Linked DNA regions of Microbulbifer sp. A4B17. Each later gene encodes a partner of the first gene's protein in a complex. Links are inferred from orthologs where the notes say so. Each region holds a gene or a part of one and is shown on either strand. Other genes may lie near its edges.

Region 1 (11,135 bases):
CTTCCAGATCGGCCAGTGCCACTTCTGCATCACTGTCTGCCAGCTTGTCGGAAAGGTGTGCCAGCAACATGCCGAATTGGGTGCCCCAGTCGCCCATATGATTTTGGCGAACTACTTTGTGACCTTGGAACTCCAACAGTCGTGCCAGGGCATCACCGATAATGGTGGTGCGCAGGTGGCCTACGTGCATTTCCTTGGCCAGGTTGGGGTGGGAATAGTCGATGACTACGGTCTTGGGCTCTTCAGCTGTGGCGATATTCAGGCGCTTGTCGCCTTGGGCGGCCAATAGCTGCTGGCTCAGCCACTGTTCGCTCAAGTGAATATTCAAGAAACCGGGGCCTGCGATCTCGACCTTTTCGATCATATCGCCTTTATCCAGCTGCTCAAGGATCTTGCCAGCCAGCTCGCGCGGGTTGGTGCCCATACGCTTGGCAGCGCCCATAGCGCCATTGGCCTGGTAGTCGCCAAATCCGGCTTTCTTCGCAGGTGCCACAATCGGGCCGCATTCTTCGGGGGTACCGGCGGCGAGCATGGCGGCCTGGAATTTGTCGGTGAGGAGCTGGCGAATATTCATAGAGTGAAGTGCTGTCTTAAATTCGTGGAAACGCCGAATTTTAATGGGCGGTGGCGGCTTTGCAACCAGCGTTGGCAAAGGAGTTGGTCCGGAGTGCTCGAAATCTCGACTTGGGTGTCCAGACGAGGAGGTTCTCGGTGGTATGATGCCGCCAAATTATGGAGGTACCGTGAGTTCTACCACACTTTATTGGCACGATTATGAAACCTGGGGTACAGACCCGGGTGCCGACAAGCCGGCGCAGTTTGCCGGTATCAGGACCGACGAAGAACTGAATATCGTCGGCGAGCCATTGATGATTTATTGCCGCCCTTCAGTGGACTGCCTGCCGCAGCCGATGGCGAGCCTGGTGACTGGCATTAGCCCGCAGAAAGCCCTGGCCAACGGAGTGCCGGAAATAGAGTTTATCCAGCGTATTCTCGCCGAACTGGGTGCGCCGGGCACCTGTGGGGTGGGTTTCAACAGTTTGCGTTTTGATGACGAGGTAACTCGCTACACCCTTTATCGCAATCTGCTCGATCCCTATGAGCGGGAATGGCGCTCCGGCAACAGCCGCTGGGACATTATTGATATGGTGCGCCTCACCTACGCCCTGCGCCCAGAGGGAATCCAGTGGCCCACCCGTAAGGACGGTGCGCCGTCCTTCCGCCTGGAAGAGTTGACCGCTGCCAATGGGATCTCCCACGAAGGCGCCCACGATGCACTGTCGGATGTACACGCCACCATTGATATGGCGAGGCTGATCCGCAAACAGCAGCCAAAGCTGTACGATTATGTGTTCCGCCTGCGCCGCAAGCAGGAGGCCGCCAAGATGATCGATATGCGCGAGCGCCGTCCGCTATTGCATATTTCCGGCAAGGTCTCTGCTAACCATGGTCACTTGACCTATGTGATGCCCTTGGCCAGTCACCCGGTTAATCGCAATGCGGTTATTGTTGCCAACCTGGCGATGGACCCCGAGCCGTTACTCAGCCTGGATGCAGACACTCTGCGAGAGCGCCTATACACCTCCCGCGACAAGCTGGGTGAGGGCGAGTTGCCGGTAGGGCTGAAACTGGTGCATTTGAACAAGTGCCCGGTATTGGCGCCTGCAAATATGCTGGATGACAAGCGCGCCGCTGAGCTGGGTATCGATCGCACAACCTGTGAGGAGAACTGGCAGAAGCTCAAAGATATTGATTTGACGGAAAAGCTGCACAACGTATTCCTGGACCGGGAATTCCCTGAGAGAGATGTGGAAGCGGACCTTTACGGTGGATTCCTCAGCGACTCTGATCGGGATATCTGCCGTGAACTGCACCGTGGACTGGCGGCCCGAGGTCCGGAAGCCTTGGCGGGTGAAGTGCCTTTCGCCGATAAGCGCCTACCCGAGCTGCTATTCCGTATGCGGGCGCGCAATTTCCCCGAGACCCTGTCTGAAGAAGAGCATCAGCGCTGGCAGATCTGGTGTTTCCAGCGCTTAACCGACGCTACCGCTGGGGCTTCAATCACCCTGGAAGATTACTTCCGCCAGCTGTCTGAGCTGCGGGTACAGCACCCGGAGCGCATCTCATTGATTACAGAACTGGAAAACTGGGGCGATAGCTTACTCGCTTAATGTGTCGAATCGCGCCAGCAGCCATTCTTCCACTGGGCTCTGTCGTAGTGCCCGAGTAGAATGCCGCTCGCGAATACCCGGCGCCCATAAGGCGCAACCACTGGAGTAACCATGGACTTTATCGGAGCCAACATTCTGTCCGTCAGCCAATTTGAGCGTGCCGACATAGAGCGCGTGTTTGATGTGGCTGACTCTATGACCCCCTACGCACAGCGCGAAAAGGTAACCCGTGTATTGGAGGGGGCGATTCTCGGTAATATGTTTATGGAGCCGAGCACCCGTACCCGCCTGAGCTTTGGAGCCGCCTTTAACCTGTTGGGCGGTACTGTACGTGAAACGGTAGGAATTACTGCCAGCGCTATGGCAAAGGGTGAATCCCTTTACGACACCGCCCGAGTGCTATCGGGCTATAGCGACGTGATCTGTATGCGCCACCCAAAAGAGGGGTCGGTGGCTGAATTTGCGGAAGCGAGTCGTGTGCCGGTGGTCAATGGCGGTGACGGTGCCAATGAACACCCCACCCAGGCACTGTTGGACCTCTATACGATTCGCAAGGAGCTGGCTGCGCACGGTCGCACCCTGGATGATTTCCGTATCGCCATGATCGGGGATCTAAAACACGGTCGCACCGTACACTCACTGTGTAAACTGTTGTGCTTATTCGGCAAGGTGCAGATTACTCTGGTCTCTCCACCGGAACTGGCTATGCCCGAATCGATTGTGGAGATGTTGCGCGAGGCGGGGCATGAGGTGGTGGTTACAGATCAGTTGGAGTCCTCGATCTCCCATGTGGATATCGTTTACTCCACCCGTATCCAGGAGGAGCGTTTTGCCTCTCAGGAAGAGGCCAACCGCTACCGTGGGCGATTCCGCCTGAACAAGGCAATTTTTACTCGCCACGCAGAGCCTAACACGGTAATCATGCATCCTCTGCCGCGGGATTCACGCGCAGAGGCGAACGAACTGGATACCGACCTGAATGAACATCCGAGCCTGGCGATTTTCCGCCAGACCGACAATGGCTTACTGGTGCGTATGGCCCTGTTTGCCATGTTGCTGGGTGTTGAGAATCAGGTAGATAAATATTCCCGCGATGTGAACTGGTATAGCCGACGCAATCGGGTATAAAACTACTCAACTGGGCGTAAATCCCAGTGGAAATAAACAAGGCCCCGGCTAATTCTGTTAATCTGATGGAATTAGCCGGGGTTTTTTGTTTCCGGTCTAGGGTGCCGTGAATGCTAAAGTGATTTTGCTATTTCGCTGTGGCACTCAATATCCAAATATTGGCGTTGAGCCAGATGTCGCATCAGGGATGGATGCATGTCGAAGCAGAATTCGCCCGTTTTGTTCTTTCGCAGCCTGGTTTCCCTGGCGCTGCTGCTCAGCTTTTTTGTGTGCAAAAGTGCCGCACAGGAAGAGACTTTTCCCCACGTAGCCATACTCAAGATTAACGGTGCTATAGGTCCTGCGACGACGGATTATTTCAAACGGGCAACAAAAGAGGCGATAGAGCAAGGCGCTGAGCTGGTGATCTTGCACCTGGATACGCCCGGCGGTTTAGACGCAGCTTCCAGAGATATTATCCAGCATATTCTCGCTTCCCCAATACCTATTGCCACTTATGTCTACCCTTCCGGTGCCCGTGCAGCCAGCGCGGGAACTTATATTCTCTACGCAAGCCAGATTGCGGCTATGGCTCCTGCGACCACCCTGGGCGCGGCAACGCCGGTACAAATGGGCGGGCCCCAGGGTACACCTATGCCGGGAGGCAAGCAGGAAGAAAAAAAGGAAAAAGAGGAGGATGACGAAGAGGAGGATAAGGAAAAACCTCCTGCCGGGACGGCCATGGAGCGAAAGGTCGTCAATGACTCAGTCGCTTTTATCCGGGGGTTGGCCCAGCGCCACGGTCGCAATGCGGATTGGGCGGAGAAAGCAGTCCGTGAGGCGGCTACCCTGACATCCTCTGAAGCACTAAAAATGAATGTTATCGATATTGTCGCCGATAACGATGCCGATTTATTGCGCCAGGTTGCCGGGCGAAAGGTATTACTTGATTCCGGTGATTTCACGATTCCGGAAAATATTACTGAATTGCAGACAGAGAGTTATGAGCCGGATTGGCGCAACGAATTATTAGCCCTGATCACTAATCCACAAGTGGCCTATATTTTACTACTGGTAGGTATCTATGGATTGATTTTCGAAGGATACAGTCCCGGCGCTTTTGTTCCTGGTATTGTCGGGGTTATCTGTCTTCTCTTGGCATTTTACGCCCTCCAGGTGCTGCCGATTAATTATGCGGGTCTCGCACTAATTATTGTTGGCGCCCTGTTAATTGTTGGAGAAGTGTTCATGCCAAGCTTCGGTGCCTTGGGTATCGGGGGAATTATTGCGCTGGTGATTGGTTCGGTGATGCTGATTGACAGTGATGTGCCGGGAATGCAGGTTTCCAAGCAGCTTATTGGTGCGATTGCCGGGGTTAGCGGCTTATTTTTATTAATGCTGTTAACAGCCGTGGGGCGTAGCCTGCGGCAGCCCAATGTTCCAGCAGATCAAGCTTTTGTGGGACGTTCAGCTGTAGTTTCACAGGTCAAGAATGGGGAAATCCTTGTGCATCTCGATGGAGAGATCTGGCGTGCTACTTGTGATCAGCCGCTGCAAAAAGGGCAGAGGGTTCGCGTAGTGGCTGAGCATGGATTGGTTCTGCATGTAGAGGCTGAAAAAGCACAGTGATAATTTGAGTCACTGAGGGCTCAGTTTTTTTGGCGAAAAATAGGGAGAATTGAAATGATGATCAGTTATTTTTTTGGGATACTGATAGTCGCACTCATACTGCTGCTGATGTATGCCATTCGTATTTTACGGGAGTATGAGCGCGCCGTTGTCTTTTTCCTGGGGCGTTTTCAAACAGTTAAGGGGCCCGGGCTGATCATCATTATTCCCATTATCCAAACCATGGAACGTGTGGATTTGCGCACAGTGGTTATGGATGTCCCCACCCAGGATGTTATCAGCCGGGATAATGTTTCAGTTAAAGTAAATGCGGTTGTTTACTACCGTGTTGTTAATCCGCAGTCTGCGATTATTAATGTAGAGTTTTACCATGAGGCCGTAAGCCAGTTAGCCCAGACTACCTTGCGTTCGGTACTGGGTAAACATGAATTGGACGAAATGTTATGCGAGCGGGATAAGCTCAATGTGGATATCCAAAAGATTCTCGATGAGCAGACAGATGCCTGGGGCGTGAAAGTTACCAACGTTGAGATTAAGCATATCGACTTGGATGAAAGTATGGTGCGGGCTATTGCACAGCAGGCGGAAGCGGAGCGTGCGCGGCGAGCTAAGGTCATACATGCGGAGGGTGAGGCCCAGGCGGCTTTAAAACTGACTGAGGCAGCAAATCAATTGTCGCAAAATGCCAATGCGATTACTTTGCGCTATATGCAAACCATGATAGATATTGCCGGAGAAAATAACAGTTCCACAATTGTGTTCCCGCTGCCCCTGGATTTAATTGAGCCAATGCTTAAACGGGGCTCTGCTTCCAGTTAACGATTTTCCAGCTAATAAAAAAGGCCGCATTTTAAATGCGGCCTTTTTATTGAATCTAGAGTAATTTTTTCATCAGGCTGCGGGTTGAACTATCCCAGTCATCCTGGGGTATTTCTCCCTTGGCGGCCCTATGGATTTTTGAACTAAGCTGTTTGCCAAGTTCGACACCCCATTGATCGAATGGGTTGATACCCAACAGGCAGCCGCCAACGTAAACTTTGTGCTCGTAGAGGGCTAACAGGGAGCCCAGATGGAAAGGATCTAACTTTTCCAGAATAAGGGTGTTACTTGAGCGGTTGCCGGGGATTACTTTATGGGGAGCCAGGGCGTGGGCTTCGCGATGGGTGTGTCCGGCTTCCTCAAGCTCCTGGCGGGCTTCATGCAGACTCTTGCCGCGCAATAATGCCTGGCTCTGGCTAATACAACAGGCTTGCAGCCAGCGGTGCTGTTCGATCAACTCTGATGTCGGCTCCTTGACTGCGATAAAGTCCGCCGGAATAAGGTCTGTTCCCTGGTGCAGCAGCTGATGGAAAGAGTGCTGGCCGTTGGTGCCTTCACTGCCCCAGATAACACTGCCGCTGGGATACCCCAAAGCCTGTCCGTCTTTGTCGACACTTTTACCCAGGCTTTCCATATCCAGCTGTTGTAACCAGGCGGGGAGCCTGGCCAGACGTTGCGCGTAAGGCAATACGACCTGGCTGGTGGTATTCCAGCATTGGCGATACCAGAATTGGGTTAGAGCCATCAGCACAGGAAGGTTGGATTTCAGCGGGGCACTGGCGAAGTGTTGATCCATCGCATTGGCGCCCTGTAAAAGCTGTTGGAAAACCTCATAGCCACAGGCGAGAACAATGGGGGTGCCGATAGCAGACCAGAGCGAGTAGCGCCCACCAACCCAATCCCACATTGGGAAAATATTCTCAGGGGCTATTCCAAAATCCTGTGCAGCGGTAATGTTGCTGCTCACTGCGACAAAGTGTTTGGCCAACTGTGACTCATCACAGCCTGCGGATAACACCCAACGGCGAGCGGACAATGCATTTTCGCGTGTTTCCAGAGTGGAAAAGGATTTGGAAGCAATCACAAAAAGGGTTTCTTCCGCATCGAGACCAGCCAGGGTATCACTGAGGTCTGCGCCATCGACATTTGCTACGAAGTGCACATCAATAGAGTCTTTGTGCCAAGGGCTCAAAGCCTCTACCGCCATGCGTGGACCAAGATCGGAACCGCCAATACCAATATTAACGACTTGGCGGATCGGTTTATCTGAGAAGCCGCGCCAGCTATGATTGTGCACCGACTCGGCAAACTGTTTCATTTGCTCGCGGCAATCTTTTACCGCGCGATCCTGCTCTGTCTGTGGTTTCCCCAGGAACCGTAGTGCGGTATGCAGGGCGGGGCGGTGCTCGGTATTGTTGACACTAGCGCCGCTCAGTAATGCAGCTATTTGGTTGTTCAGGCCCTGCTCTTCGGCATAGTCCAACAGTAGTTTCAGTGTATCTTCACGCAGATGGTTTTTACTGTAATCCAGGTAAATACCGGCTGCCTCTGCACTAAATTTTTCTGTCCGTTGTGGATCAGTTGCAAACAGCTCCCGCAAGGACCACTTATGTTGCTCGAAATGGGACTTCAAACGTGCGATGGCCGCTACACGGCTTAAAGCCAGGGTTTCACTAGTCATAGTATTTGGTTGGGTTCTCTTCTGAGCCTTTTATTGCCATTTGGCTAAAACTTATACAAATCAAATTTTATTCGTTATAGATGGGCGGCAATGCTAACGGCATTTTCTTTACCGGGCCAGCGCCGCGGACATCACAGTCTATTACAGGTGATGTTTGGAGATAAGGAACTGTGTGGGGAAAGACAAATGCCGCTCGTTGGAGCGGCATTTTGTGGTGATTCATACTAAATAAGGCTTTGTAAATCGGGTGTCTGTCAGCAGTGATTTGGTCAAAACTTCATTTAGTATGAATCACCACACTGTCGTGCAAGAAAAGATTTTACTTGACCACCTTCATGCAGCGCACTCTGTCTGAAGCCATCCAGCAGTCGGCATCTGCAGGACAAGCCATGGATAGAGGAATTTGTTCAGCGCCAGGAGGGCAGTAAGCTGGAGGTGCCGGAGGGCTACAGCAACCTGCAAGAACCAGTGCACTGATAATTCCAATTAAGTACTTGGCTGGAGTGAAATTCATCCCCTAACTCCTTTCCGTTGATGTTAGCCATTAGCATAGCCAATAAAACGTCACCTGTTGGTCAGCTTTGTAAAATCTGTTCTACAAAGGTACCGCCTATTTGAGTGTAATAGGCGTTGAGTATAAATGTCTGTCAATGATCAAGTTATGAAAAGAGGCGCGCCAATTTATTTGAAAAAACTACTTAAATAATGGGTTTTTTAAACAATGTGGTTTGTCTCGCCATTTTTCAGTGGTGATTTTTGATGGTTTATTCTACGTGCAAAGATTTGGTGGTGCCGATTACCGGGGAAGCACGCTAAGAATTATTATTTTGGTCGCCAATACAGCTGGATGGGGTGGAGCTTTAATTTTTTGACGTGTAAATAAATCGACTTCGCGACTAAGAATTTTTTCTACAAAAAAATTCTTAGTCGCGAATGTATTTTTTTATTGACGGGGCTGCCCTGGAAGGGGGGTAGTTACTTCCTTCCTCTTTAGTGCGTTGGCTTGGGTCCATGCAGAAAGTTGCCAAACGCTACTGCAAGACTTTCTTTCCTTGCCGGGTCACGCAGCCCGGTTAATAAAGCTGTTCGCACTTGTGGAATGAACATTAAGTCAGAGAGCAACAAATTAAAAGTCTGTTGCTCAGCGATCTCGGCCAGTTTGCCAACCCATAGGCTGGCCAGTTCCGGCAGCTCTAAATCTGCGACGCAGCGGCTGCCCATTGCGGCCAGCAATTCTTTATTCTGGTTGCTGATACTCTCAGCCAAAAGTGACTGTATAAATGCCTGCCTTAACCCAACAGCTGGGGAGTGGGAGATAGCCCTGACTGCAGCTGCAACGACAGATATATCCGGTGTGCTTGCTGACAGCTCCTGTTCAGCCCGCTCAATAATGGCAGTGGCGAGACGGTGGTCGACTGACTGGTTTTCCATGCAATGGCAGAGGTTAATAAACACCGGAGCCGCTACTTTGCCGATCTGGCGCAATAAAAGGGCGCTCTCTTTTTCCCAGCGGGCTGCAAGGTCGGCGATACCTTGCAATGCAAGATTATCCCAGCGGTGATTTTCCGGGTCGCCAAAATAGCGCAGGACAGACTCGTAATGTTCGCTGGGCTGGCGGCCCAGCAGAAGCGCTGTTTGGGAGTGGAATGCTGCCTGCCGCTCAGTTGACGGGGTAAACAGCAAGCCACTTTGCTGCAGCAGCTGGTCCAGTTGCATAGCAGATTCAGAAGCGGGCCCCTGCTTGAGCTCCTGTGCCAGAGCGCGAAGCAATCCATCCCGGGCTTGAAGTTGCAGCTTGCCCTGCTCGTCCAGCGGAAAGCGCAGGAACCAGACGATGGGTTCACCGCCTTCGGCCGGTTGCAGTAGCAGGCCTGTCCAGGCCTGGCGCAAGTATGGGTGTGGCCAGGGAGCCAGACCTGCTTCGAAGGCTGCCGCAGTGGATTTTGAAACCGACTGCAAGCGCCGGCCCAGATCGAACCAGCGCAATTTGAAATCAGCCTGCTCGATCAGGGCGCTTAGGGTACCGCTTTCACTCATAGGGGGTTTATCTATTTCCTTAAGATGCCGTAGCCGCTACAGAAATGGGCTTCTGTTTAAAGTGCAACCAGCCATAGGCGATCGCCAACAGGGGGCAGATAATATTGAATAGGGCAAAAGGTAAATACTGCCAGGTAGCAATACCCAGCGTTGCAGCCATAAAGGCTCCGCAAGTATTCCAGGGAATCAGCACTGAGGTGATGGTGCCAGAATCCTCGAGGGTGCGGGACAAGTTAAGCCCGTGCAGGCCCTTTTCCTTGAAGGCTTCGCGGAACATACGGCCTGGAATAATAATCGCCATGTATTGATCGCCAGCGGCCAGGTTCATGCCAAAGCAGGTGAATACGGTGGCAGTTACCAGGCCGCCCACTGTTTTAACCAGTGACAAAACTCCCTGGACGATGACCTGTAGGAATCCGGCCCGCTCCATAGCTCCGCCGAAGGCCATGGCGGAGGTGATCAGCCATACGGTGTTGAGCATGCTGCTCATACCGCCTTTGGACAGCAATGCAGCCACGTTCTCGTTGGTGGAAGTGGACTTATAGCCGTCGAACAGGCTGTACCAGGCTCCCTTCAGGGGGGCCAGTGCGCCTTCGCCGCCACCGAGGCGACGGGCGGCTTCTGGTTCGAAAATCAGTGCGATGGCACAGCCAACCAGGGAGCCAATGATCAATGTTGGGAAAGCGGGGACTTTGCGCCAAGCCATTGCTAGCAACAAGACCAAAGGCAGCAGGCTAACCAGGGAAATTTTGAACTCGCTGCTAAGGGCGGTGAGCAATGATTCGATATCAGTTGCGGAGGCAGAACTGGCTTCAGAGGTAAAACCCAGGAAAGCGAAAACCGCCAGGGCGATCGCGAAGGCCGGGATCGCTGTGGACATCATATGACGAATATGCTGGAACAGATCATTGGATGTTACCGCTGCGGCCACGTTGGTGGTGTCAGATAGCGGGGACATCTTATCGCCGAAGTAGGCGCCAGAGATTACTGCTCCGGCAGTGACCTCGAGGGATAGGCCCAGTGCGCCGGCGATTCCCATCAGTGCCACACCCAAGGTGCCCGCTGTGGTCCAGCTGGAGCCAATACTCAGGCCTACTACGGCACAAATAATACAGCTGGCGGCGTAGAACCACTGTGGCGACAGAATCTGCACGCCGTAATAGATCATGGAAGGCACTGTGCCGGCCAGAATCCAGCTACCGATAAGTGCACCTACAGACAGTAGGATCAGGATAGCGCCAAATACCAGGCCAATGCCATGGAGCATCCCGCCTTCCATGTCGTTCCAGCTGTGTCCGTTCTTCATTCCCATCAGGGCCACAACGCAGGCACAGAGCAATAGCGCTATTTGATTGGGACCGTAGGAGGAGTCTGCACCGTAGAAATATACGGATAGTGACAACAGGGCGACGAGAATCCCCAGAGGGATCAGGGCGTCCGTTAAGCTGGGAGAGCGCGGCTCTGAGCTGGGGTTGGATTGAGACAAGGTGAACTCCTGCTTGACTGCGTGGCTAGCGCCGTATTCGTTATCGTTGTTTTGCCGTCGGCGACGGTTGTAGCCTTATTCTCATAGCTTGGGGCGGTGAAGTCCACTTTGTATCATCGCACCCGCCATGCATTTTGACGCTGACCTGGTCGTCGAAACTGAATTTATCACTGGGGTCAAGTATCTGGTCGGGTCCGGTGCTGGC
Region 2 (10,581 bases), 380 kb from region 1 along the record:
TGCCAGGGTAGAGTCCGGAAGATAACAATTGTATTTTGACAGGTTCTATTTTTCTTAATTCTGTGGAGCTTTTAGGGGATAGGCGTATACCCATGCGATTGCTTTGGGCAGACACCTGGTAAATTGACTGGTGGAAATGCTCAATAAACTCCCTTGGGAATGAATCGCGCTCTGGCCCAGCGACGATTCGCAGGTGTGAGTTATGTGAGTAGTTGATGTGAAACTTTTTATCGAGTACAGCTTCTTTTGCAATGCGGATTTCTTTTAGCTGAATCACTTCACCAGAAGTTATTGGCTTGCCATTATTTGCGCCAAACTTACTGATGATATGAGTTGCTGAGCTGCCTAATATAATGGGTGTGTCTATTTGTGCGGAAACTGCAAGATAGATTCTTGCGCCAGAAGCCGCCTGGGAAATATCCAAAATATCACCAGATTTGATCTTATAGGTCCTGAAATTATCAATCGGATCGTTATTTAGTGAGCCACTGAATTGCCCTCCGGCTATAGCGATACTGAGATCACAGAGGAATTCGATTTTAGGGCCGAGTAAGGAGATTTCAAAAGTTGGATTTCCTAGAGGGTTTTCCAGTAGCAAGTTAGCAATTTTCATTGATAAGGAGTCGGCTGCTCCTCCCCAGGGGATTCCAAAGTTCATCAGGCCCGAACGACCGAGGTCCTGAATACTTGTCTGTAGTCCTGCACGAAGAAAGCGAATACCCATTGGTTCTCCTCTTTAGGGTGGATTATTTTTATCGCGCTGGGATAGTTTGTAGAATTCCTGAGAGTCTATAGCGTAAAACTCGATTTCATCCAAAGGTGCAGCGATAAAGGGGGAGGGTTTGGATGGTTGAAAGAGGTTAAGCGGTGTCTGACCGATAATTTGCCAGCCACCTGGTGTGGATTGAGGGTAGATACCCGTTTGCTTTCCGCCAATACCGACTGCACCTGCGGGTATTTTGGTTCGGGGAGTTTCTTTTCTTGGACAATAGAGTTTTGGATCAAGCCCTCCAAGGTACAAAAAGCCTGGGGTAAATCCCAGCATATGGACCAAATAACGCCGTGCAGTGTGCCGCTCAATAATTTCCTGTATGGATAATTCGGCGTGCTCTGCTAAAGCTTTCAGGTCGGGAGAGAATCCCTCTTCATAGCATACGGGAATGCGTACTATCCGAGATTTTTTCGGGGTGGATACAGGGCCGCTAAGGAATTCTTCGGTAGCTTTCGTTAGCAGTTTATAAAGAGTTGTATGATTACAAACAGAGGGGTTGAAAATAACTGTCAGGCATTGATATGCAGGAACTATATCAATAATACCAGGATAGGCTTGCTCTAAAATAGTTACTCTTAAGCCTATGATCGTCCGGCTTAGTGCCTCGCAAGGTTCGCCGGAGAATCGAATATCTACGGCGCAATCTCCGTTAGCAATAATAGCCAGTGGCATTTGAGGGCCAGAGTGTGTCACCGAGCTATGCTCACGCCGTTTGCTTTGAGGTGTTGCTTGAGCTGCTTTGCAATAACTGGAGCCTGGGGGTTATCACTGTGAAGGCAGATAGTATCTACGAAAAATTGTAGTTTGCCACCATGATAATCTTTAAATTGCAAACCCTTTGCCAGGCAGACTGCCTGCTCAAGGCACTTTTCTGTCTCAGTAATAATTGCATTTGTCAGCGAGCGAGGAGCTAGCTGGCTTTTGTTTAGATATTGCCTGTCCATAAAGCCTTCGCGAATGATTGATTTACTTTTTTCGGAGGCAGCGAATTGCATAGCACCGTTGGCTAATCCCACAATTTTTAGGGAAGGATAAACTTCATTAAATAGCCTAATAATACTCTTGGCTAACTCGATATTTGATTCTGCATCGTTATAGAGAGCGCCATGTAGCTTAATATGATCCAGCTTTGCTCCAAGCTCTTGTGCAATATTTTCCAGTTGGCCTATTTGTTCGCAAAGAGAGTCAAGTAATTTTTTCTTAGATATAGCTAAAGATTTTCGGCCAAAATTTTTCCGGTCGGGATAGCTGGGGTGAGCGCCAATTTTTAAGCTGTTTTGGAGAGCGTTTTCGATCGATCTGCTCATGATCTCGGGAGTGCCAGCGTGACCGCCGCAAGCTATATTGCAGCGGGAAATAAATGGCATGATTTGGGCGTCCCTGTCACAGCTGTGCAAATCAGTACCTTCACCCAGGTCGCAGTTTATATCAATATTCACTGTGGCATCCTGCTTGTATTAAATTTGAAATGGCTTAAGCGTTTAGAATCTGCCTGGTAAGGTGGTTAATTGTCTGGGCACTGGTTTACTTCCATAGAGATTTTCTTTGAATTTGATTCATAGCAATTTCCCAGCGGAGAACAGAAGCAGGCAGAAATTGAAAGGTTCCATCTCTCTTTATCAACTTTTTCCCATAGTTCAGAAGTTGCAGTGCCACGACTTAAAGAATAGAAAGGATACTCCGACTGTGCGGGAATGATAACTCCATTTATTTCTGATGAACTTTGAAATCCCTCATCAAGGGGAGGGTGATGATTTTTAAGGTTTTTATTATATTTACCCATCATCATTTTATGCTCCTCCTGGCAGCAGGCTTGTAAAAAAGCATGGGTACTTGAGTATTCTGTATTTTTATATTTGAAGCTAACGGACTTTAGGATGGCGGGTCCGGACCCGGCATTGTGGAAGTTAAAGGTGATCAAGTTTCGATTACTCTCTTCGTCATAGTTCTCATGGCTGAACTGAATAACCGGCATTGTCATTATTTTGACTTGTTGATTGGCAGCTCTGGCTTGTAAATAGGTGGCATAAAAGGACGCCAGAGAAATCATAATTGCACTTACCGCGATCACTAAATTTAAGCGGTCGCGATTGAATAACTTCATATCTTGTTGCACCTATCTACTAGTTATTTTCAAGTGAGCTGATAAAAAAGGATGCCGATTGATAGTTCGGTATCCTTTCTTATTTAATCAGTTCAGCATTGTTTTTAGAAAACGCCCGGTATGGGAAACGTCCATTTCTGCGACATCCTCAGGTGTCCCTGTGGCAATAATTTGTCCACCGCCAGATCCACCCTCCGGGCCCAGGTCTACTATCCAGTCCGCAGTTTTGATCACATCCAGATTGTGTTCGATCACTACGATGGTATTGCCGTGATCGCGCAGGCGATGTAGAACATCCAGTAGTAATTGGATATCGGCAAAGTGCAGGCCGGTAGTCGGTTCGTCGAGGATGTACAGGGTTTGCCCAGTGTCCCGTTTGGATAGTTCGCGGGAGAGTTTTACCCGTTGGGCTTCACCTCCTGAGAGAGTGGTGGCAGCCTGACCAAGCTTGATATAGGAGAGCCCTACATCTATCAGGGTTTGCAATTTCTTCGCGATTGCAGGCACTGGGTCAAAGAATTCCCGTGCATCTTCCACGGTCATTTCCAATACTTCGTGGATATTCTTGCCCTTGTAGTGCACCTCCAGGGTCTCGCGGTTGTAGCGTTTACCGTGGCAGGTATCGCAGGGTACATAGACATCCGGCAAGAAGTGCATTTCCACCTTAATCACCCCATCGCCCTGGCAGGCTTCACAGCGCCCACCCTTGACGTTAAAGCTGAAGCGTCCAGGTTTATAGCCCCGTGAACGGGCCTCTTGGGTGCCGGCAAACAAGTCGCGAATTGGGGTAAAAATACCGGTATAAGTTGCTGGGTTTGAGCGAGGAGTGCGCCCGATAGGACTCTGATCAATATCCACGCATTTGTCGAAGTGCTCCAGGCCGTGCACCTCCTTATAAGGGGAGGCTTTAAGGGTTGTTGCTTTGTTAAGTGCAGTAGCTGCAAGTGGATAGAGGGTTGTATTAATCAGGGTGGATTTACCAGAGCCCGATACACCGGTAACACAGGTAAGTAATCCTACCGGGATCTCAAGGTCGACGTCCTGTAAATTATTTCCACTGGCGCCTTCGAGGCGCAGCAAATAGTCCGAGTCGGGTACGTAGCGCTCTTCCGGTACGGCAATTTTCTTTTTGCCGGAGAGGTATTGACCGGTGAGGGATTTTTTACACTTGGCAATTTTATCGGCGGTACCCGCTGCCACGACTTCTCCACCATGGACACCGGCACCGGGGCCAATATCGACAATAAAGTCGGCACTGCGAATGGCATCCTCATCGTGCTCTACCACGATAACGGTGTTGCCGATATCGCGCAGGTGAGTGAGGGTGTTGAGCAGACGCTCGTTGTCTCGCTGATGTAGGCCGATAGATGGCTCGTCGAGAATATACATTACGCCCACGAGGCCGGCGCCGATCTGGCTGGCGAGACGGATGCGCTGCGCTTCACCGCCGGAGAGGGTTTCTGCACTGCGGTTCAGGGTCAGGTAATTCAGGCCAACATCGACGAGGAAGCGGAATCGATCGCGCAGCTCTTTGAGAATCTTATCGGCAATCTCTTTCTGGGCGCCTTTAAACGTCAGCTCGTGGTCGAAGTACTCGAACGCATCGCCTACAGGCAGCTCAGTGATTTGTGCCAGGGTGCGGTTATCCACAAAGACATGACGGGCCTCGCGGCGCAGGCGGGTACCGTGACACTCTGGGCATTTTTGTGTGCTCAGATACTTGGCTAATTCCTCCCGAACCGATTGGGATTCGGTATCCCGGTAGCGGCGCTGGAAGTTGGGGATAATGCCCTCGAAGGTGTGCTGGCGCACGGTGACATCGCCGCGATCATTGACGTAGCTGAAGTCGATTTCTTCGTCGCCACTGCCCTGCAGGATAACCTTGCGGTGGGCTTTGCGTAATTTTTTCCAGGGCTTATCCAGATCGAAACCGTAGTGCTCGGCGAGGGAGTCGAGCATGTGGTAATAGTAAATATTGCGTCTGTCCCAACCGCGAATGGCGCCCTCGGAAATACTGCTTTCCGAATCGATAATTACCTTGTCTTCATCAAAGAACTGTTTGACGCCCAGGCCGTCACAGCTGGGGCAGGCACCGGCGGGGTTGTTGAAGGAGAACAGGCGCGGTTCCAGCTCATCCAGTGAGTAGTCACAGACGGGGCAGGCGTGGCGGGCAGAGAAGAGACGATCTTCCTGGTCTCCATCCATAAAACTGATGGAGGCGATACCGTCGGTGAGATTCAGAGCGGTTTCGAAGGATTCCGCCAAACGCAGTTGCAGATCCTCACGAACCTTAAAGCGGTCTACCACCACCTCAATGGTGTGCTTGCGGCGCTTATCCAGTTTGGGGGTGTCGTCCAGGTCACAGATAACCCCGTCGATCCGTGCCCGCACAAACCCGTCCCGGCGCAGTTGTTCAAACACGTGCTGGTGCTCACCCTTTCGATCGCGAACTACCGGCGCCAGCAACATAATCTTGCTGCCTTCCGGTAAAGCCAGCACCTGATCCACCATCTGGCTGATCGTCTGGGCTTGCAGAGGTTCGTCGTGCTCGGGGCAGCGGGGTTCTCCAACCCGGGCGAACAGCAGTCGCAGGTAGTCATAGATTTCTGTGATGGTGCCCACGGTGGAGCGGGGGTTGTGAGAGGTGGACTTCTGCTCGATAGAAATGGCCGGTGACAATCCCTCGACGGTATCCACATCCGGCTTTTCCATCATCGACAGGAATTGACGGGCGTAAGTGGAGAGTGATTCCACGTAGCGGCGCTGTCCCTCTGCGTAAAGGGTGTCAAAGGCCAGGGAAGATTTGCCGGAACCGGACAGGCCGGTGATAACGATCAGTTTATCGCGGGGAATGTCCAGATCGATATTCTTCAGGTTGTGGGTGCGAGCACCCCTTACATAAATCGTGTCCACGCTCTACCTATATGCTGCTAATACTGGGCCGGGCCTCGGACTTGCTCCGCGCGGGGCGATCACAACTGCGGTGCCGGAAAAACAGTCAAGTATAAACTCGCCACCTGATGTGCGAAAATTGTCTTTCGCAATACCCGACATTCAGGCAGATAGCATTCGATGATTCCTGTGATTCTCTGTGGTGGCACTGGCTCGCGCCTGTGGCCACTCTCGCGTGAGGCCTACCCTAAACAGTTCCTACCCCTTATTGGTGGTGAGACGATGTTACAGGCAACTTTAAGGCGCCTGGAGGGCATTGAGCCACTACAGGCGCCGATACTGGTATGCAATGAAGAGCATCGCTTTGCCGCCGCCGAGCAATTGCAGGAAATCGGCCACGGTGCTCAGTCCATTTTACTGGAGCCCTGCGCGCGCAATACTGCACCGGCTATCGCCCTGGCTGCCCTGGCAGCACTGGAGTCCGGCACTGATCCTTTACTGCTGGTATTACCGGCAGACCACGCCGTTTCCGACGAGGTAAACTTTCAGGAATCTGTAGAGTCGGCTCGAGCCCTGGCAGAGCAGGGACATCTGGTCACTTTTGGCATTGTGCCGACCCGGGCGGAGACCGGCTACGGCTACATTCGGCGCGGGGATAAATTGGCGGAAACTGCCTGGAAAGTGGCGGAGTTCGTCGAAAAGCCGGACACTGAAACCGCTGAGTCTTACCTGGCATCCGGGGAATACTCGTGGAACAGTGGCATGTTCCTGTTCCGCGCCTCCCGCTATCTGGAGGAGTTGGAGCGGTACCGTTCCGATATTCTCGCAGCCTGCCGCAGTGCCTATCAGAGTGCCGCGAGGGATCTGGATTTTACCCGGGTGGATAGAGAGGCTTTTGCAGCCTGCGCAGATGAGTCTGTGGATTACGCAGTAATGGAGCCGACTGAATCCGCTGCAGTTGTACCTATGGATGCGGGTTGGAGCGATGTAGGCTCCTGGCAGGGGCTGTGGGAGTTGGCAAAACGCGATGCCAATGACAATTTGCTCCAGGGCGATGTGTTGCTCGAAGACTCCCAGCGCTGCCTGGTGCGTGGTGAGAGCCGGTTGGTCAGCCTTCTCGGTGTATCCGACCTGGTTGTTGTTGATACTGACGACGCGCTTCTGATCGCTGACCGGCAACGGGTCCAGGAAGTCAAAAAACTGGTCAGTAACCTTAAGAGCACTGGCCGCAGTGAGGCCCAAAGGCATCGCAAGGTATATAGGCCCTGGGGCTATTACGACTCGATTGATGCGGGTCCACGCTTTCAGGTGAAGCGTATCGTGGTGAAGCCGGGCCAGCAGTTATCCCTGCAAATGCATCACCACCGCGCTGAACACTGGGTTGTGGTGCAGGGGACCGCCAAGGTTACCCGAGGTGAAGAAGAGGTCCTGATCACCGAGAACCAATCGACTTATATTCCCCTGGGGGTGGTCCACCGCTTGGAGAACCCCGGTACGATTCCCTTGGAGCTGATTGAGGTGCAATCCGGCAGTTATCTCGGGGAGGACGACATTGTCCGCCTCGATGATGAGTACGGTCGTAACTAGTTGTGGATAAAAGTTGTGCTGTTTCCCCTACAGCCGGGAGGCGGCTCACTGTACAATGCGCGCCCTATTTGATGCTGTTCCGGGATTTGCATGAATTCCATTGAGCGCCGCGCCCTGGGTGGGCTGGCTTCCCTGTATGTCTTTCGTATGCTGGGCCTGTTTATGGTCCTGCCGGTTCTCACTGTGTACGGCGAGGGCTATCGCGATAGCACGCCCATGCTGCTGGGGCTGGCAATGGGTGCCTATGGCCTGAGTCAGGCGATACTCCAAATTCCTCTGGGGCTCCTGTCCGATCGCTGGGGGCGCAAGCCGGTTATTTATACCGGCCTTGCACTATTTGCCCTGGGCAGTGTTATCGCTGCGCTGACCGACTCGGTTTACGGCCTTATCGTGGGGCGGGTGCTACAGGGGTGTGGTGCGATTGCCGCTGCTGTGATGGCGTTGGTTGCAGATTTAACCCGCGATGAAAAGCGGGGTATTGCGATGGCGATTATTGGAGCGTCAATCGGTATCGCATTTATGTTGGCAGTGATCCTTGGGCCCGCTCTGGCGGGAGTCGGCGGTTTACCTGCGATTTTCTGGGTCACTGCTGGATTGGCTTTACTGGGCGGCCTCTTGGTGTGGCGGGTCGTGCCTGCTCCTGAGGCAGCGCGTCGCCCGGCAGTTTATGGCAGTGGTTTTCATACTGTAGTTAAAAGCGGCCTTGTATGGCGCTTGGTTTCCGGGGCCTTTTTTTCCCACTTGTTGCTCACGGCATTGTTCGTTGCCTTGCCGCTGGTGCTGGTCGATAGATTGGATTGGCCGGCGAGCGAACACTGGAAACTGTATGGGCCGCTAATGCTCGGCACCTTCCTGGTGATGTTGCCAATGATGAGGGCGGCAGAGAAAAGTGATCGGGTGCCTTTCGCGCTTAATTTTGCTTGTTTAGCTTTGATCGGTGGCAGTGCGGCCTTGTTGTCTGCAAGCACCTGGGTGCTGGTAGTCTTACTGGCAGTGTTCTTCACCGGTTTCAACCTGCTTGAAGCCCTGCTGCCGGCGCAGCTAACCAGGAAGGCTCCGGCGGAAGCGAGAGGTGCAGCTACGGGGCTCTATGCGACTTTACAGTTCTTTGGCACCTTTGTCGGCGGTAGCCTGGGTGGCCTGCTGTTCGGTCTGGGGGGCGCTTCCGCAGTTGCTGCTCTGGGTTTGGCTGTGCTGCTGCTATGGATGTTGCTGTGGTGGGGTTTGCGCGAGAGAGCGTGAAGGTAGCGCTTACTAACACTGAGCCGCTATTGTATCCTACTGGATAAAAATACAATATTTACCAATGGTGCAATGCAGCGCTGACGGTATTTCATAACACTTGATAGATTAATTGATTGTTTAAATAGTTTATTGCCCCGGGTGGAGCCCGGGTTGACGAGAGGAGAGGGCCATGGCCAGGGGTATTAATAAAGTAATTCTGATCGGTAATCTGGGGAATGACCCGGAAACCAAATATATGCCTAGTGGCGGTGCTGTTACCAACATCAGCCTGGCTACCAGTGAGAGCTGGAAAGACAAGCAGACTGGCCAGCAGCAGGAGCGCACTGAGTGGCACCGAGTAGTATTTTTTAACCGCCTGGCTGAGATCGCCGGCGAGTACTTGCGCAAGGGGGCCAAAGTTTATGTAGAGGGCTCCCTACGCACCCGTAAGTGGCAGGACAAAAATTCCGGCCAGGATCGCTACACTACTGAAATCGTTGCCAGCGAAATGCAGATGTTGGACGGTCGCGGTGAGCAGGGCGGCTTTGGTCAGGGTATGGGTGGCGCTGGAATGGGCGCTGCCGCAGGTGGTCAGATGGGTGGCGGCCAGCCGATGGGTGGTCCCAGCGGTTTTGACCAACAGGGCGGCGGTTTCCAGGGTGGCTACCAGCAGCAGGGCGGCCAGGAGGCATACGGACAGGGGCGTACCGCTCCCTCACCGATGGCACCAGCTAACCAGCAGCCCCAGCAACAGCCAAACCAGGGTCCTGCCGGTGGCTTCGATAATAGCTTCGATGACGACATTCCGTTCTAAGAACTGGGTTTTCCAGTGTCTGAATTGAATACAGGTTATATGCCGGATACCGTCGCCATTATCACAGCAGGTAATGAGATTGATGGCGCGCTGCAGAAGAGACTGCAGCGCGCGGGCTTTCGCTTACAGCAGCTGGCTCCCGGGGAAATCGATCAATTGAGGCCGGGCTCGATTGTGATTAATGCTTCAGCCTGTGCCGACAATCGAGGCATGCCGGAGTCACTGCTGGTGAGTAAGCGGCTTTGTGCTGCACCCTGTGAACATATTATTCACCTCTCATCCTACCAAGTTTTTTCTGGCGGTGAGCGCCGCCGCTATGACGAGGATGAGCCCGCAGAACCACAGTCCCCGAGTGGACGCGAATGGCTGGCCTGCGAAGATGCCTTTAATGGGCTGCAAAACCTGACGATTTTGCGTTTTGGCTGGATGGTGGACAGTGGTCAGGATGCCTTGTTAGGGCGTATTTTACGCAACTTTGTGTCTGGGGAGCCTTTAGCCCTGGATGGAAGGAACAGTGGCAACCCAGTAACAGTGGTGGATATGGCTCGTGTCGCAGTGGCGGTTGCCCAGCAGCTCGCTAGCGGGGCCAAGGCAGGAGGCGTTTATCACTACGGTAGCTCTGATAGTTGCACAGCGATGGAGTTTGCCTTGGAGGTAGTCGAACGCGCCCAGGCTTTTTACGATGAAGAGCGCTTTGCTCAATTTACTTCACTAGGGGATGAGGCTGAAAAGCAGGATCGCAGCATTGTGCTTTCCTGTGGCAAGCTGCGGGATGTCTTTGGTGTTCAGCAGCGTAGCTGGAGGCAGGGGCTGACGCGCCAGGTTGAGCTGTGGTTGGAGCGCCTGCACGCAACTCCGGAATAGTTTGATTTCTGTTGTGCAGTCAATAAAAAGGGCGCCGCGAGGCGCCCTTTTTATTTCGATTAGATTTTATCGAATATCAGGCAGGCATTAGTTCCGCCAAAACCAAAGCTATTGGACATAGCCCGTTTGACTTCAGTCTCACGCAGCTGGCGGACAAGGTCCATGCCTTCCGCAGCGGGGTCGAGGTTCTCTACATTGGCTGATGCAGCAATAAAGTTATTCTGCATCATCAGCAGGCTGTAAATGGCCTCCTGAACCCCTGCAGCTCCCAGCGAGTGCCCTGTCAGAGATTTGGTAGAGGCGAATGCCGGAACTGTATCTCCG

The links.
Region 2: the proteins of sbcB (region 1) and ssb are in contact, whole or in part, in a crystal structure (PDB 3C94), measured with the Escherichia coli proteins. The link is inferred for Microbulbifer sp. A4B17 from one-to-one orthologs.

The regions. Positions count from the first base shown.
Region 1 is NZ_CP029064.1:1,012,709-1,023,843, forward strand. What follows is about bases 1-2,945. They hold sbcB (exodeoxyribonuclease I), read left to right. Parts: upstream 1-719; coding sequence 720-2,171; downstream 2,172-2,945. Other genes in these bases: argS (arginine--tRNA ligase), read right to left, coding at 1-574; BTJ40_RS04485 (aspartate carbamoyltransferase), read left to right, coding at 2,283-2,945. Outside these bases: more of BTJ40_RS04485, read left to right, coding at 2,946-3,299; BTJ40_RS04490 (nodulation protein NfeD), read left to right, coding at 3,495-4,907; BTJ40_RS04495 (slipin family protein), read left to right, coding at 4,962-5,726; pgi (glucose-6-phosphate isomerase), read right to left, coding at 5,782-7,407; BTJ40_RS22120 (hypothetical protein), read right to left, coding at 7,727-7,921; BTJ40_RS04505 (DUF3549 family protein), read right to left, coding at 8,398-9,444; Na+/H+ antiporter NhaC, read right to left, coding at 9,464-10,930. UniProt on the Escherichia coli protein: Degrades single-stranded DNA (ssDNA) in a highly processive manner.
Region 2 is NZ_CP029064.1:624,928-635,508, forward strand. What follows is about bases 7,599-10,581. They hold ssb (single-stranded DNA-binding protein), read left to right. Parts: upstream 7,599-8,769; coding sequence 8,770-9,393; downstream 9,394-10,581. Other genes in these bases: BTJ40_RS02870 (MFS transporter), read left to right, coding at 7,599-8,597; BTJ40_RS02880 (sugar nucleotide-binding protein), read left to right, coding at 9,409-10,257; fabB (beta-ketoacyl-ACP synthase I), read right to left, coding at 10,317-10,581. Also shown: BTJ40_RS02840 (biotin-dependent carboxyltransferase family protein), read right to left, coding at 1-724; 5-oxoprolinase subunit PxpB, read right to left, coding at 737-1,465; 5-oxoprolinase subunit PxpA, read right to left, coding at 1,462-2,211; BTJ40_RS02855 (hypothetical protein), read right to left, coding at 2,277-2,876; excinuclease ABC subunit UvrA, read right to left, coding at 2,964-5,789; BTJ40_RS02865 (mannose-1-phosphate guanylyltransferase/mannose-6-phosphate isomerase), read left to right, coding at 5,949-7,355; more of BTJ40_RS02870, read left to right, coding at 7,446-7,598. UniProt on the Escherichia coli protein: Plays an important role in DNA replication, recombination and repair. Binds to ssDNA and to an array of partner proteins to recruit them to their sites of action during DNA metabolism. Acts as a sliding platform that migrates on DNA via reptation.